Regions from separate parts of the Pseudomonas sp. XK-1 genome, predicted to be linked through region 2. Evidence: riboswitches for the same ligand, from Rfam matches in the RefSeq annotation. Region 2 holds a riboswitch; the other holds the start of a gene.
The links. Region 2 has a riboswitch for cobalamin ahead of cobO (cob(I)yrinic acid a,c-diamide adenosyltransferase). Riboswitches for the same ligand answer to the same signal wherever they lie in the genome.
Positions count from the first base shown of each region.

Region 1 (6,081 bases), on a different contig from region 2:
AGCAGCCGCTGGCGCTGTTCTACCAGCTCTGGGATGTACCGCTGTATACCATCGGTGGCCAGCAGATCATCAGCGACGCCCTAGGTGTCTGCGGGGCCGAGAATATCTTTGCCGAGCTTGCCTTGCCTGCGCCGCAGGTCAGCGTGGAGGCGGTGCTTGAACGCAACCCCGAGGTGATTCTAGCCAGCACGCAGCGCCAGCTAGACGCATGGCGCATCTGGCCGGGTGTGGCCGCGGTTGAGCGTGAGCAGTTGTGGCTAGTGCCTGATGAAGGCCTGGAACGGCCGAGCTTTCAGATGCTGGGGGCGCTGCAGCAGCTGTGCGAGCAGTTGGCTGAGGCGCGCTGAAGCCCGGATTACATCCGGGCCACGTTCAGGCTGCAGTCCACCTCGATAGCGTCTTAAAGCTCAGGCGTCCAGGTCACGGCAAACAGCGCGGTGCGGCCTTCGGTGTTGTAGCCGAAGCGTCCGTTGTTTGTGCTGTAGGTCGCCTCGGCATAGTCCTTGTCGAAGAGATTGTTCAGTTTCAGGTCGAAGGCCACTTCCTCGCTGGCTTGCCATTTGCCGCGCAGGCTGAGCAGGCCGTAACCGCCCAGCTCGCGGGTGTTGTCGGCATCGTCATAGCGACCACTGACCGCGCGCCAGCTGGTACCCACGGCAAACTCACCGAACTGGCGATCCAGGTCCAGGCTCAGCGTGCGTTTGGCGCGGCGGGCGAGGGTGTGGCCAGTGTCGCGATCCCGCGGGTCGATCAGGGCGAGTGCCAGGTTGCTCTGCCAGCCGAACAGCTCCTGCTTGAGCGCCGCCTCGAAGCCATTGATGCGGGCGGTCTGGACGTTCTGCGGAATGAAGTTCTGGTCGAGAACAATCGCGTCCTGCAGGTCGATACGGTACAGCGACAGTTCCAGTGCGCCGGTTTCGCTGTAGCGGCTGCGCCATTGGGCTTCGTAGCTTTTGGACGTTTCCGGCTCTAGGTCCGGGTTGGCACTCGGGAAGCAAAAGCCGCTGAAGCAGAAATCCGGGTAGTACAGGTCGTTGAAGGTCGGTGCGCGGAAGCCTTCGCTGTAGGACAGGATCAGATCATTGGCGGCGTTGAACGGTACGGTCAGCGCGGCGTTCCAGCTGTTCTCACTGCCGAACTGCTGGTTCTTGTCATGGCGCAGGCCCAGTTCGGTCGAGAAATCTTCGGCGCTGTAGCGGTGCTGAATAAATGCCGCCTGGTTCCAGCGCGAGTCCTCAGTAAAGGTCTCGCTACCCGTCACTCGATCTTCATACCAATCGGCACCCAGCAGCACCTGGTGGCGCTCGTTGAGCGCCACGGTATTCACCCAGTTGATCGAGTCACGGTAGGTGTTGAAACTGTAGAACGCGTCGGCGCTGGCTTGTGGCTGATCGTTGCCGGTGTCGCGCTTGTCCTCGCTGTGACCGATTTCCAGGCGACTGTTCCAGGCTTCGCTGAGGTTGGCGTCGATGTAGCTGGACAGGCTGCTGAGCTGGAAGTCCGTCGTAGGCAGGGAGGTGCTGAAGATGTCCTCGAACTCGGCCTGGCCACGCTGGTCGAGGGCACTGAAGCCTATCTTCAGGTCGTCATCGAATTGGTGCGATACATTCAGGCTCAGCGACTGATTGCGGTAGGCATCATCATCGCCATTGGCCCCGAAGTTGTCGCGGGTGGCGTCGATGCCCTGGGTTTCATCGAGTGCTGCACCCAGGTTGAAGCGGGTTTGCCCGTCACCGCCGGACAAGCCAAGGCTGCGCTCGAAGGTCTGGTTGCTGCCGGCACCAAGGCGAACATAGGGCTTGAGTCCGGCACCACTGCCTTGGCGGGTGAAAATCTGCACAACCCCGCCGATGGCATCCGAACCATAGAGCGCCGAGCGCGCGCCACGCACCACTTCGACCCGCTCGATCTGTTCCGGGCTGAGAAACTCCAGGCTGCTGGTGCCACTGGAGGCAGCGGAAATACGTTGGCCGTCTACCATTACCAGGGATTGCGCGGTCGAGGTGCCGCGCATAAACAGGCCTGTCTGGCTGCCCGCGCCGCCGGTACGGCTGACGCTGACGCCGGGGACGCGTTCGAGTAGTTCCGCCACGCTGCGCACTTGCAGGCGCTCGATGTCCTTGCGGGTAAACACCGTGGTTGCAGCAGTCGCCTGCTGAACCGGTTCGGCGTGCCGCCCGGAGGTCACGATCAGCGGCTGCAACTCGAGTGAGTCGACAGGGCTGGATTGATCAGCATGGGCAGCCAGCGGCAGCAGCGCCACAGCCAGAGCAAGACGGGACAATTTCATTGGAGAATCCTCAAAAGACAGAAAAACTTTCGAGGAGGGCAGGGACAAGCACCGGGCAAGGAGGCGATAGCCAGCGCTTGACGGTGATGCCCTCCGCAACACCAGTCACTTTATGCCGAGGCAGGTCTCCGGGCTGCCGACTGCCTTTCCCACCTTCCCAGGCGCACCCAGTGGTTTTTGAGAAAGGCTGCGCTTGCGCGCTGTCGGTTACCGTTGCGGGGGCAGCGCAGGCCTTGCGGCTGTCGAGTCGACAGCGGCGCACCTGCTTCCCTTTTCACGCTGCTGGTTTGGCAGCGACCTCGGACAGATAAAACGTCGCGCACCTTAAGGCGCTGCGAGTAGAAGCACAAGCCGCTCGCCTTAGCGGGCGGCGCGCCTAGATTATTGGGGCGTTTCCAGCTGCGCCAGGCGTTGGCGTACTGCCGCCTCGATGCCGGCAGCATCCAGGCCGCACTCGGCGAGCATCTGGCTCGGCTTGGCGTGCTCGACGTAATAGTCCGGCAGGCCCAGGTGCAGCAGCGGCTTGAGGATATTCTCGCGGGCGAGAAACTCGCCGACCGCACTACCGGCACCGCCCATGATGCTGTTCTCTTCGATCGTCACCAGCAATTCGTGGCTGGCCGCCAGCTGGCGCACCAGAGCCTCGTCCAGGGGTTTGACAAAGCGCATATCGACCACTGTGGCGTCGAGTGTTTCGCCGACCTTGAGTGCTTCACTCAGCTGCACGCCGAACACCAGCAGGGCGATCTGCTGGCCTTGGCGACGGACGACGCCCTTGCCGATTTCCAGTGGCTCCAGACCCGCTTCGATGGCGGCATTGGGGCCGCTGCCGCGTGGGTAGCGCACCGCCGCCGGGCCATCGAACAGGTGGCCGGTGCTGAGCATGCGGCGCAGTTCGTTCTCATCGCTGGGTGTCATCACCAGCATGCCGGGGATGCAGCGCAGGTAGGACAGGTCAAAACTGCCGGCATGGGTCGGGCCGTCTTCGCCGACCAGACCGGCGCGGTCGATGGCGAACAGCACGTCAAGGTGCTGCACGGCCACGTCGTGGATCAGTTGGTCGTAGGCGCGCTGGAGGAATGTCGAATAGATTGCCACTACCGGCTTGGTGCCGTCGCAGGCCATGCCCGCGGCCAGGGTTACCGCATGCTGTTCGGCGATGGCCACGTCGAAATAGCGCTCGGGGTATTGCTCGCTAAAGGCCACCAGGTCGGAGCCCTCCTTCATCGCCGGGGTGATGCCGACCAGGCGCGGGTCCTGCGCGGCCATATCGCACAGCCATTGGCCGAAGACGCCGGAGTACTTGGGCCCGCTCGCCGGCTTCGGGGTGGCGTCGGGCTTGACCGGCTCCAGCTTGGTGATGGCGTGGTAGCCGATGGGGTCGGCTTCGGCCGGGGCGAAGCCCTTGCCCTTCTTGGTCACCACGTGGAGGAACTGCGGGCCGTCGAGGTCGCGCATATTGCGCAGGGTGGCGAGCAGGGTCGGCAGATCGTGGCCGTCGATCGGGCCGACATAGTTCCAGCCCAGCTCCTCGAACAGGGTGCCGGGCACCAGCATACCCTTGGCGTGCTCCTCGACCTTGCGCGCGATCTCCCAGGCACCGGGCAGGCTCGAGAGGATCTTCTTGCTGCCCTCGCGCATGCTGGCGTAGGTGCGGCTGGAGATGATCTTGGCCAGGTAGTTGGACAGCCCGCCGACGTTCTTGGAGATCGACATGTCGTTGTCGTTGAGGATCACCAGCATATTGGCGTTGACGTCGCTGGCGTGGTTGAGCGCCTCGAAGGCCATGCCGGCGGTCAGCGCGCCGTCGCCGATCACCGCCACCGCCTTGCGCCGCGAGCCTTGCAGGCGCGCGGCGATGGCCATGCCCAAAGCGGCGCTGATGCTGGTGCTGGAGTGGCCGACGCCAAAGGTGTCGTACTCGCTTTCCGAGCGGCGCGGGAAGGCGGCGATGCCGTCCTTCTGGCGCAGGCTGCCCATCTGTTCGCGGCGGCCGGTGAGAATCTTGTGCGGATAGGCCTGATGGCCGACATCCCACACCAGGCGATCATCCGGGGTGTCGAAGACATAATGCAGGGCAACGGTCAGCTCGATCACGCCCAGGCCCGCGCCGAAATGTCCACCGGTCTGCCCGACCGTATACAGCAGGTACTGGCGCAGTTCGTCGGCCAGGGTTTCCAGCTCGGCCTCGCCCAGGCGGCGCAGCTCGTCCGGCGTGTTGGCACGGTCTAGAAGGGGCGTCAGCGGGCGCTCACGGGGAATCGCGTGGAAGGTCGTCGGCATCAGGCAGATCGTTATAGGTGTAAAAGATGCGGCAGTTTACCCGAAGCGCCGGAAACTGCCCAAACATGGTTCGGCTCAGCGCAACCGTGGCCCGGATCTAGTTCGGGCCATGTCGGCCAGAGCGCCCGGATTGTATCCGGGCTACGTCGAACCTGTTACCAGGTGTCGATTGAGCGCTTCTTGCCTTCGCGTGGTGCGGGCCGTGGCGTGGCATTGAGCCCGCGCAGCAGCCAGGCGCGGGTTTCCACGGGGTCGATCACCGCATCGATCTCGAGAAAACTGGCCATATTGATGCCCTTGCCGTTCTGGTAGGCCTTGGCCACCAGCTTGTCGAACAGCTGCTGGCGTGCCGCGGGCTCTTCGATGGCCGCCAGCTCCTTGGCAAAACCTAGGCGCACCGCTCCCTCCAGGCCCATCGCACCAAACTCGGCGCTGGGCCAGGCGATGGTAAACAGCGGCGAGTGGAAGCTGCCGGCGGCCATGGCCTGGGCCCCGAGGCCGTAGCCCTTGCGCAGCACCACGGTGAAAAACGGCACCGTCAGGCTGGCGGCGGCGACAAACATGCGCGACACATGGCGCACCGTGGCCTGTTTTTCCGCCTCCGGGCCGACCATAAAGCCGGGCGTATCGCACAGTGACAGCAGCGGGATATCGAAAGCGTCGCACAGCTGCATAAAGCGTGCGGCCTTGTCGCCGGATACCGCGTCGATGGCCCCGCCCAGGTGCGCCGGGTTGTTGGCCAGCAGGCCGAACGGCTGGCCCTCGATACGGATAAAGGCGGTGATCAGCCCCGGGGCGAACTGGCGGCGCAGTTCCAGCACCGAGTCGCGGTCGGCCAGGGTGTCGATCACCTGGCGGATGTCATACACCCGCAGGCGGTTTTCCGGGATCAGCTGGCGCAGCTCGCGTTGATCGGCGCAGTCCCAGTCGTTGAGTGCGCCCTGAAAGTAGCTCAGGTACTGCTTGGCCACCCGCACCGCCTCGGTTTCGTCGGCCACTTGCACATCGATCACCCCATTGGGCCCCTGCACGCTGAGCGGGCCGACCTGCTCCGGCTTGAAGCTGCCCAGGCCGCCGCCTTCGATCATCGCCGGGCCGGCCATACCGATAGTGGCGTTGTCGGTGGCGATAATCACATCGCAGCAGCCGAGCAGGGCGGCGTTACCGGCAAAGCAGCGCCCGGAGACTATGCCGACGGTGGGGACCAGCCCGGACAGGCGCGCCATGCCGACAAAGGTATGGCAGTCCAGGCCGGCCACGCCGACGAAGTCGCTATCGCCGGGGCGGCCGCCACCGCCCTCGGCAAACAGCACCAGCGGCAAGCGCCACTGGGCGGCGAGGCCGAGCATGCGGTCGGTCTTCTTGTGGTTCATCACGCCCTGGGTGCCGGCGAATACCGTGTAGTCGTAGGCGATCGCCATGCAGCGTCCGGCCTGGTTGCCGAACACCTCGGCATTGACCGTGCCGGTACCGGCCACCAGGCCGTCGGCCGGGCTCTGTTCGATCAG
Region 1 is NZ_JBBPES010000005.1:68,693-74,773, forward strand. It holds gene WMW70_RS14140 (helical backbone metal receptor) at 1-347, shown strand, start outside; gene WMW70_RS14145 (TonB-dependent receptor domain-containing protein) at 401-2,290, opposite strand; cobalamin riboswitch at 2,393-2,607, opposite strand; gene dxs (1-deoxy-D-xylulose-5-phosphate synthase) at 2,672-4,573, opposite strand; gene WMW70_RS14155 (carboxyl transferase domain-containing protein) at 4,729-6,081, opposite strand, start outside.
Region 1: it holds a riboswitch for cobalamin, as region 2 does, so the genes downstream of both, WMW70_RS14145 (TonB-dependent receptor domain-containing protein) here and cobO (cob(I)yrinic acid a,c-diamide adenosyltransferase) in region 2, are expected to answer to the same signal.

Region 2 (6,081 bases):
CTTCGCCGAGGGTCAGCGCATCGAGTTGCGGGCCGCAGGCGAACAGCAGCAACAGGCCGGCGGCGATAAACGGCAGGCACAGGCGGATATCGGCGAAGCTGCGGTCGCTCAGCGAGCCCATCAGCCACAGCACGATGTCCTGCACATCGGTGGGATTGGGCGCGAGGTTGATCGCCAGCGAGGTCAACGCCGCGGTCAGCGACGACAGGGCGACGCCAGAAAGAATCAGGGTCAGGTTGCTCGCGCTGCGCCGGGCAATCGCATAGAGCACCAGGGTGGTCAGCGCCGCGCAGCCCATCGCCGACAGCGGCACCAGCCAGGCGCTCAGGCTGCTCAGGCCGTAATACAGGCAGAGCACCGCGCCCAGGCTGGCGCTGGAACTGACCCCGAGCAGCCCAGGTTCGGCCAGCGGATTGCGCAACAAGCCTTGCAGCGCCGCGCCGGCCGCTCCGAGGGACATGCCGACGAGGATCGCCAGCAGCACTCGTGGCAGGCGGATTTCATTGACGATGACCTGCTGCTGCACCCGCACATCGGCCAGGTCCGCGCCGGCCGCCGCCGAGGACAGCAGGGCGCGGCCGATATCGCCGATGGCCAGCGGCACCGAGCCAATGCTTAGCGACAACAGCAACAGCGTCAGCAAGGCCAGCATCAGCAGCAGATTGAGCAGACTCGGGGCGATCCGACTCACGGTCGCCCCCCACTGATCAAGCTCAGGGCATCCAGCTGCGCGGCCAGTTGTTCGGCGGCATGGATCAACTGCCAGTCGCTGCAGCCCCAGCGGTTACCGCTGATGCTCAGCACCGGGCGCGTGGCCATCAGTTGCTGCAGGCGCTGATGGCGCGAGTAGGCGGATTTGGCGTAACCGTTGTCGATCAGCATGTCGGCGCTGACGAACACGTCCGGCGGGCTGTCGACCAGGTCTTCGAGGGCGTAACGGCTCCAGCCGGAGCGGCCGAGACTGGCCAGGTGATTGCGCAGGCCCACAGCCTGGAACACCGTATCAACATAGGTGTTGGCCCCGGCGCTGCCGCCGTTGGCGCGCAAATAGAGGGCGCTGAGCGACCGCGGGCGCTGCTGCAAACGTGCCAGACGCGCCTGCACATCGGCGACCAGTGCGCTGCCCGCGGCCTCGCGGCCGATCTGCCCGGCGACCCAGGTGGTGCTGTCGAATATCTGCGGCCAGGTAGTCGGGTAAGGCACCACCACCGTTCTGATGCCATGGCGGCTCAACAGCGCGGTCTGGTTATGCGTCTGCCAGCGCCGCGAGGCGAGGACGATATCCGGGTGCAAGGCGATGATCTCTTCCGCCGTGGCGTCGTTCGCCGGGAATTCCCGGGCCCGTTCGGCCATCGAGGAAACCCGCGGGTCCTGGCTCTTGCGCGACACCGAAAGCAGCTGCGCGGGCGCGGCGAGGCTCAACGCCAGCATATCGGCGCAGAGATTGGTCGAGACCAGGGTCGGCAACGCCGCGGCCCCGGCCAGTGGGGCGCACAGCATCGACAGCAGCAGAGCGCAGGCGCGGCGCATCAGAAGTCGATACCAGCCTGGGCTTTGACGCCGGCGTTGTAGGCGTGCTTGACGTCGCGGATCTCGCTGACCGTATCGGCCAGTTCGATCAGTTCGGGCTTGGCCGCGCGGCCAGTGACGATCACGCTCTGGCCGGCCGGGCGGGCGCGAATCGCCTCGATCACCATGGCCGCATCCAGGTAGTTGTACTTGAGCATGTAGGTCAGCTCGTCGAGCAGCACCAGGTTCAGGCTGGGGTCGGCGAGCATGCGTGCGGCGTGCACCCAGGCCTCGTCCGCGGCAGCCTTGTCGGCGTCCCAATTCTGCGTGTCCCAGGTAAAACCGGTGGCCATCGCGTGATAAGCGACTTGCACGGCATTCTGGCGCAGGTAGGTGACCTCGCCGGAGGCCTGGGTGCCCTTGATAAATTGCACCACGCCGACCTGATGGCCGTAGCCCAGGGCGCGGTACAGGGTGCCGAAGGCCGAGGTGGTCTTGCCCTTGCCGTTGCCGGTAATCAGCACGACTATGCCGCGCTCTTCCTGGGCCCTTTCGATACCCGCATCGACCACAGCTTTCTTGCGTTGCATGCGCTCGGCATGGCGCTGTTTTTTCTCATCATCGATCATGAGTCACACTCCCGCCCGAGCCGAACACGGCCATGGCAAATTCCTCGCGCAAGCGCGACGCTTTAGTGCAACCACGGGAGCAGGCGCGACGCACAGGCATCGAACCCTTGATGACGACTACTGAGGGAAACCGCCCGAAACGCGGGCGTGCAACAGCACCGGCAACCACCCACACCCCGGGGTACGCACCTTGTTTCGATCAGGCCGGTCTTCTGGCTCACCTTCATTCGAAGTCCGCGCCTTCCCGGGCGGTGGCCCAGTGGCGTGTGGCGGCTTCGTCAGGTTTACAGCAGCGGGGGCTGCGCCGGAATGCTCGAGGAATTACCTCAGAGGTCACCGGACTTCCCGTTTCAGCCCGTGGCGCGATTGCGCACGGGGCACCTGTTCGTTGGCCGGCAGGGTAGCGCAGTCGACCCCTCCCGGCAATTCGCTGCGGTTGACGGAGCTAGCGCTTCATGGTCAGCTTGCGGCCTGTTTCAGGTGTCTCGCGCCAGCGTGTGCGAGGTGAAACGGGAAGCCGGTGGGTTCGATCCGCAAGGTCGAACGAGTCCGGCGCTGCCCCCGCAACGGTAAGCGTACTTGGGTCGATTTCGCCACTGTGCCTCAGGCATGGGAAGGCCGACCCGCTGACTGTCGACCGACAGTAGTCGCAAGCCCGGAGACCGGCCTGAAACCTGTTTGGCAACCTGCGGTGGGCGGGGCGCGCCGAAATCGGGTTGGTTCCGCTGTCCGCGCTCGCCCCGCTTTTGTGCTGCTTCCCTTCCTCGCATGGCCGTTTTTCGACTCCCAGGAAGGTTCATATATGTCCACCCGCACGCTGTCCGCCAGCCCCGCGCTCGCCCTGCCCCTGTCCCAACGCCTGACTCTCGCCCTCGGCAGTTGCCTGCTCGGTGCCGCGCTGATCTTCTGCGCTGGCTTCGCGCCCATGGAAGTGCTGCATAACGCCGCCCACGACGCCCGCCACAGCGCCGCCTTCCCCTGCCACTGAGGCTTTTCGACATGCTTAAACGAATCGCCCAGACCGCAGGTTTTGCGGGGCTGCTGGCCGCGCTATTACTGACCCTGATGCAGAGCCTGTGGGTCACGCCGTTGATTCTCGAGGCGGAAACCTATGAAAGCGCCGCGCCGGTGGCCGCACACAGCCATGCCGCCAATACAGCCCATGATCATCATGATGCCGACGCCTGGGCACCGCAGGACGGCGCACAGCGCACCCTGTTTACCGGGCTGAGCAATCTGGTGGTGGCAGTCGGCTTCGCCCTGATGCTGGCGGGGCTGTACAGCCTGCGCACTCCGGGTCGTATCTGGCAGGGGCTGTTATGGGGGCTGGCCGGTTTTGCCATCTTCAGCCTGGCACCGGCCATCGGCCTGCCGCCGGAACTGCCGGGCACCGCCGCGGCCGACCTGACGCTGCGTCAGTACTGGTGGGTCGGCACGGCCGCCAGCACCGCCGCAGGTTTGGCCTTGCTGGCGTTTGCCGGGCAGTGGTGGCTGCGACTCCTCGGCCTGCTCCTGCTGCCACTGCCCTATCTGGTCGGCGCGCCGCAGCCTGAGGTGCATCAAAGCCTGGTTCCGACAGCCCTGAGCCAGCACTTTATCGTCACCTCGCTACTGGTCAACGCATTGTTCTGGGCCGCCCTCGGCCTGATCAGCGCCTGGCTCTTTACCCGCGGACAGCGGGTGAACTGAGTAGTGTTTGTAGGGTGGACATGCCAACAGCTTGTCCACCCTTGAGGCTCAGGGCACAACGGCCAAGCGCCGCAGACCATAACGGCTCGCGTCGACCTTGCCGTGGTTGTCGACAATGGCGATCTCCGCACCCAGCTCACGCAGGCGCGTATTGATATCGCTGGCGTACAGCTGCTTGAGCCAGCGCCGGTAAGCCATGCCCTGCCCCGCCTCCAGATAACCATGCAGTTCGGGCAGGCCGAACGTCCAACCGCCCGCTTCGCAGGCAAAACCCTGGGCGCGCAGCTGTTCGAGCGTCTGCGCGTCGCCGCGCAGCACCGCTTCGCAACAATCGAGAAACCTCTGCCACGGATCGTTCATGGCGGATTACTTGAGCTTCTCGGCGATCCAGATGGTGTGCCGGGTGCCCTTGTTGCCGTGGGCGTAGACCTGCACTTCCTCGACCTTGAAGCCGGCCTTGCGCACCTTGTCGGCGAATTGCCGATCGGCGCTGGCAGACCATACCGCCAGCACGCCTTTTGCCCGTAACGCCTGGTGGCAACGTTGCAAACCTTGCGCCGAATACAGCCAGCCGTTGCGTTTCTGGGTCAGGCCCTCGGGGCCGTTGTCGACATCCAGCATGATCGCGTCGTAGCGCTGGTCGGCGTTCTTCAGGCAGTTGGCGACATCGTCCTGAATCACCCGGGTGCGCGGATCGAGAATCGGGTTGCCGGCCTTCGCGCCCAACGGGCCGCGGTTCCACTCGACCACTCCGGGCACCAGCTCGGCGACCTCCACCTCGGCGGTCTTGCCCAGGTTCTGCAGCGCCGCGGCCAGGGTGAAACCCATGCCCAGACCGCCGATCAATACCCGCGAGTCCGGCCGCCCGGCGACTTTCTTGCAGGGAATCGCCGCCAGGGCATCTTCCGAACCGTGCATGCGGGTGTTCATCAGCTGACCGCCATCGCCGCCGGCGATCTTGATCACGAAATCCTCGCCATATTCGAACAGGCAAAGCGCTCCCGAACCATCGGGAATCGGGGCGGTGTCCAGCAATACGAAGCGCTTCATGGTGGTCTCGTGAGAAGGAAATACGACAAAGAGGCGAACGATACAGCAGGTGCCGCTCAACCCCCAGTCAGCATATGGCCGACGATACCGAGCATGAAACCCAGCAACGCGCCGAGCGACGGTGCCCAATGCTTGTTCAGCTTGGCCTGCGGGGCGATATCCTGAAACACCGAATAGAGAATGCCGCCAGCGGCGAACAGCATCACCGCGGCAACCACTTGCGGCGAATCATCCAACCATAAATAACCGGATACGCCGGCAACCGGCCCAAGCAACGCGGCGGCGGCAAACAGCGAGAGCAGACGTTGGCGGCTGTAGCCGCTCGTTTGATTCATCTCGCGGTAGGCATTGAAGCCCTCCGGCAGGTTCTGCAGCGCCATCAGAATCGCCAACAACATCGCGCCCGTGCCGCCATGGGCGAACGCCGCGCCCAAGGCCAGGGACTCGGGGATAAAGTCGCTCAACATCGCGGCCATCTGGCTGGCGGCGGTTTTGCTCCGCGCCAGAAGGATATCCAGGCCCATAAAGGCCACGCCGCCAGCGCAGAACCACAGAGCGGCCGCCGTCGGCTCGAAGCGCACGATCGCTTGCGGCACCAGCACCAGCGCCACGGCCGCCAACAGCGCACCGCCACCGAAGGCGATCACCCCGTGACGCAGCTCATTCTCCAGCCAGCGCGGACGGATACGTTCGACGCTGGCAACAACCGCGCCGAGCGGCATGGCCATGCCGGCCAACAGGGTATACGCCACCACCTTCCATAGAGAATCCACGGTCACCTCGTCTGCCAGTCTGGGGTCATCAATATCCCCCATTGCGCTGCCAACTCAAGCGCAGGCATCCATCGATGCAGATCGATCACGGCATCGAGTGCCAACCCATGGCCACTTCGAGCCAATGCCGATTATGCTCTAAGCATTGCAAACCTAGACGGGCCAGGGCACGCGGGACGACTTACAACAGCCTGCCAACCCGACTTCCTTTCTTTAATCGACCGCCAAGGAGGCACGCCATGCCCCTCGCCCAACTGATCACCGCCGCGCAGTTACAGCAACGCTTGCATCGACCCGACCTGCTGATTCTCGATTGCCGCTTTGCCCTCGACGACCCGGCCTACGGCCAGCGCAGCTATGCCGAAGGCCATATCCCCGGCGCGCAGTTCGCCGATCTGGAACGCGACCTCTCCGGCCCCGTCCATAAGGGC
Region 2 is NZ_JBBPES010000004.1:42,704-48,784, forward strand. It holds gene WMW70_RS11150 (FecCD family ABC transporter permease) at 1-691, opposite strand, end outside; gene WMW70_RS11155 (ABC transporter substrate-binding protein) at 688-1,530, opposite strand; gene cobO (cob(I)yrinic acid a,c-diamide adenosyltransferase) at 1,530-2,138, opposite strand; cobalamin riboswitch at 2,324-2,538, opposite strand; cobalamin riboswitch at 2,600-2,823, shown strand; gene WMW70_RS11165 (CbtB domain-containing protein) at 2,941-3,126, shown strand; gene WMW70_RS11170 (CbtA family protein) at 3,138-3,827, shown strand; gene WMW70_RS11175 (hypothetical protein) at 3,876-4,187, opposite strand; gene WMW70_RS11180 (spermidine synthase) at 4,194-4,877, opposite strand; gene WMW70_RS11185 (ZIP family metal transporter) at 4,934-5,650, opposite strand; gene WMW70_RS11190 (sulfurtransferase) at 5,890-6,081, shown strand, end outside.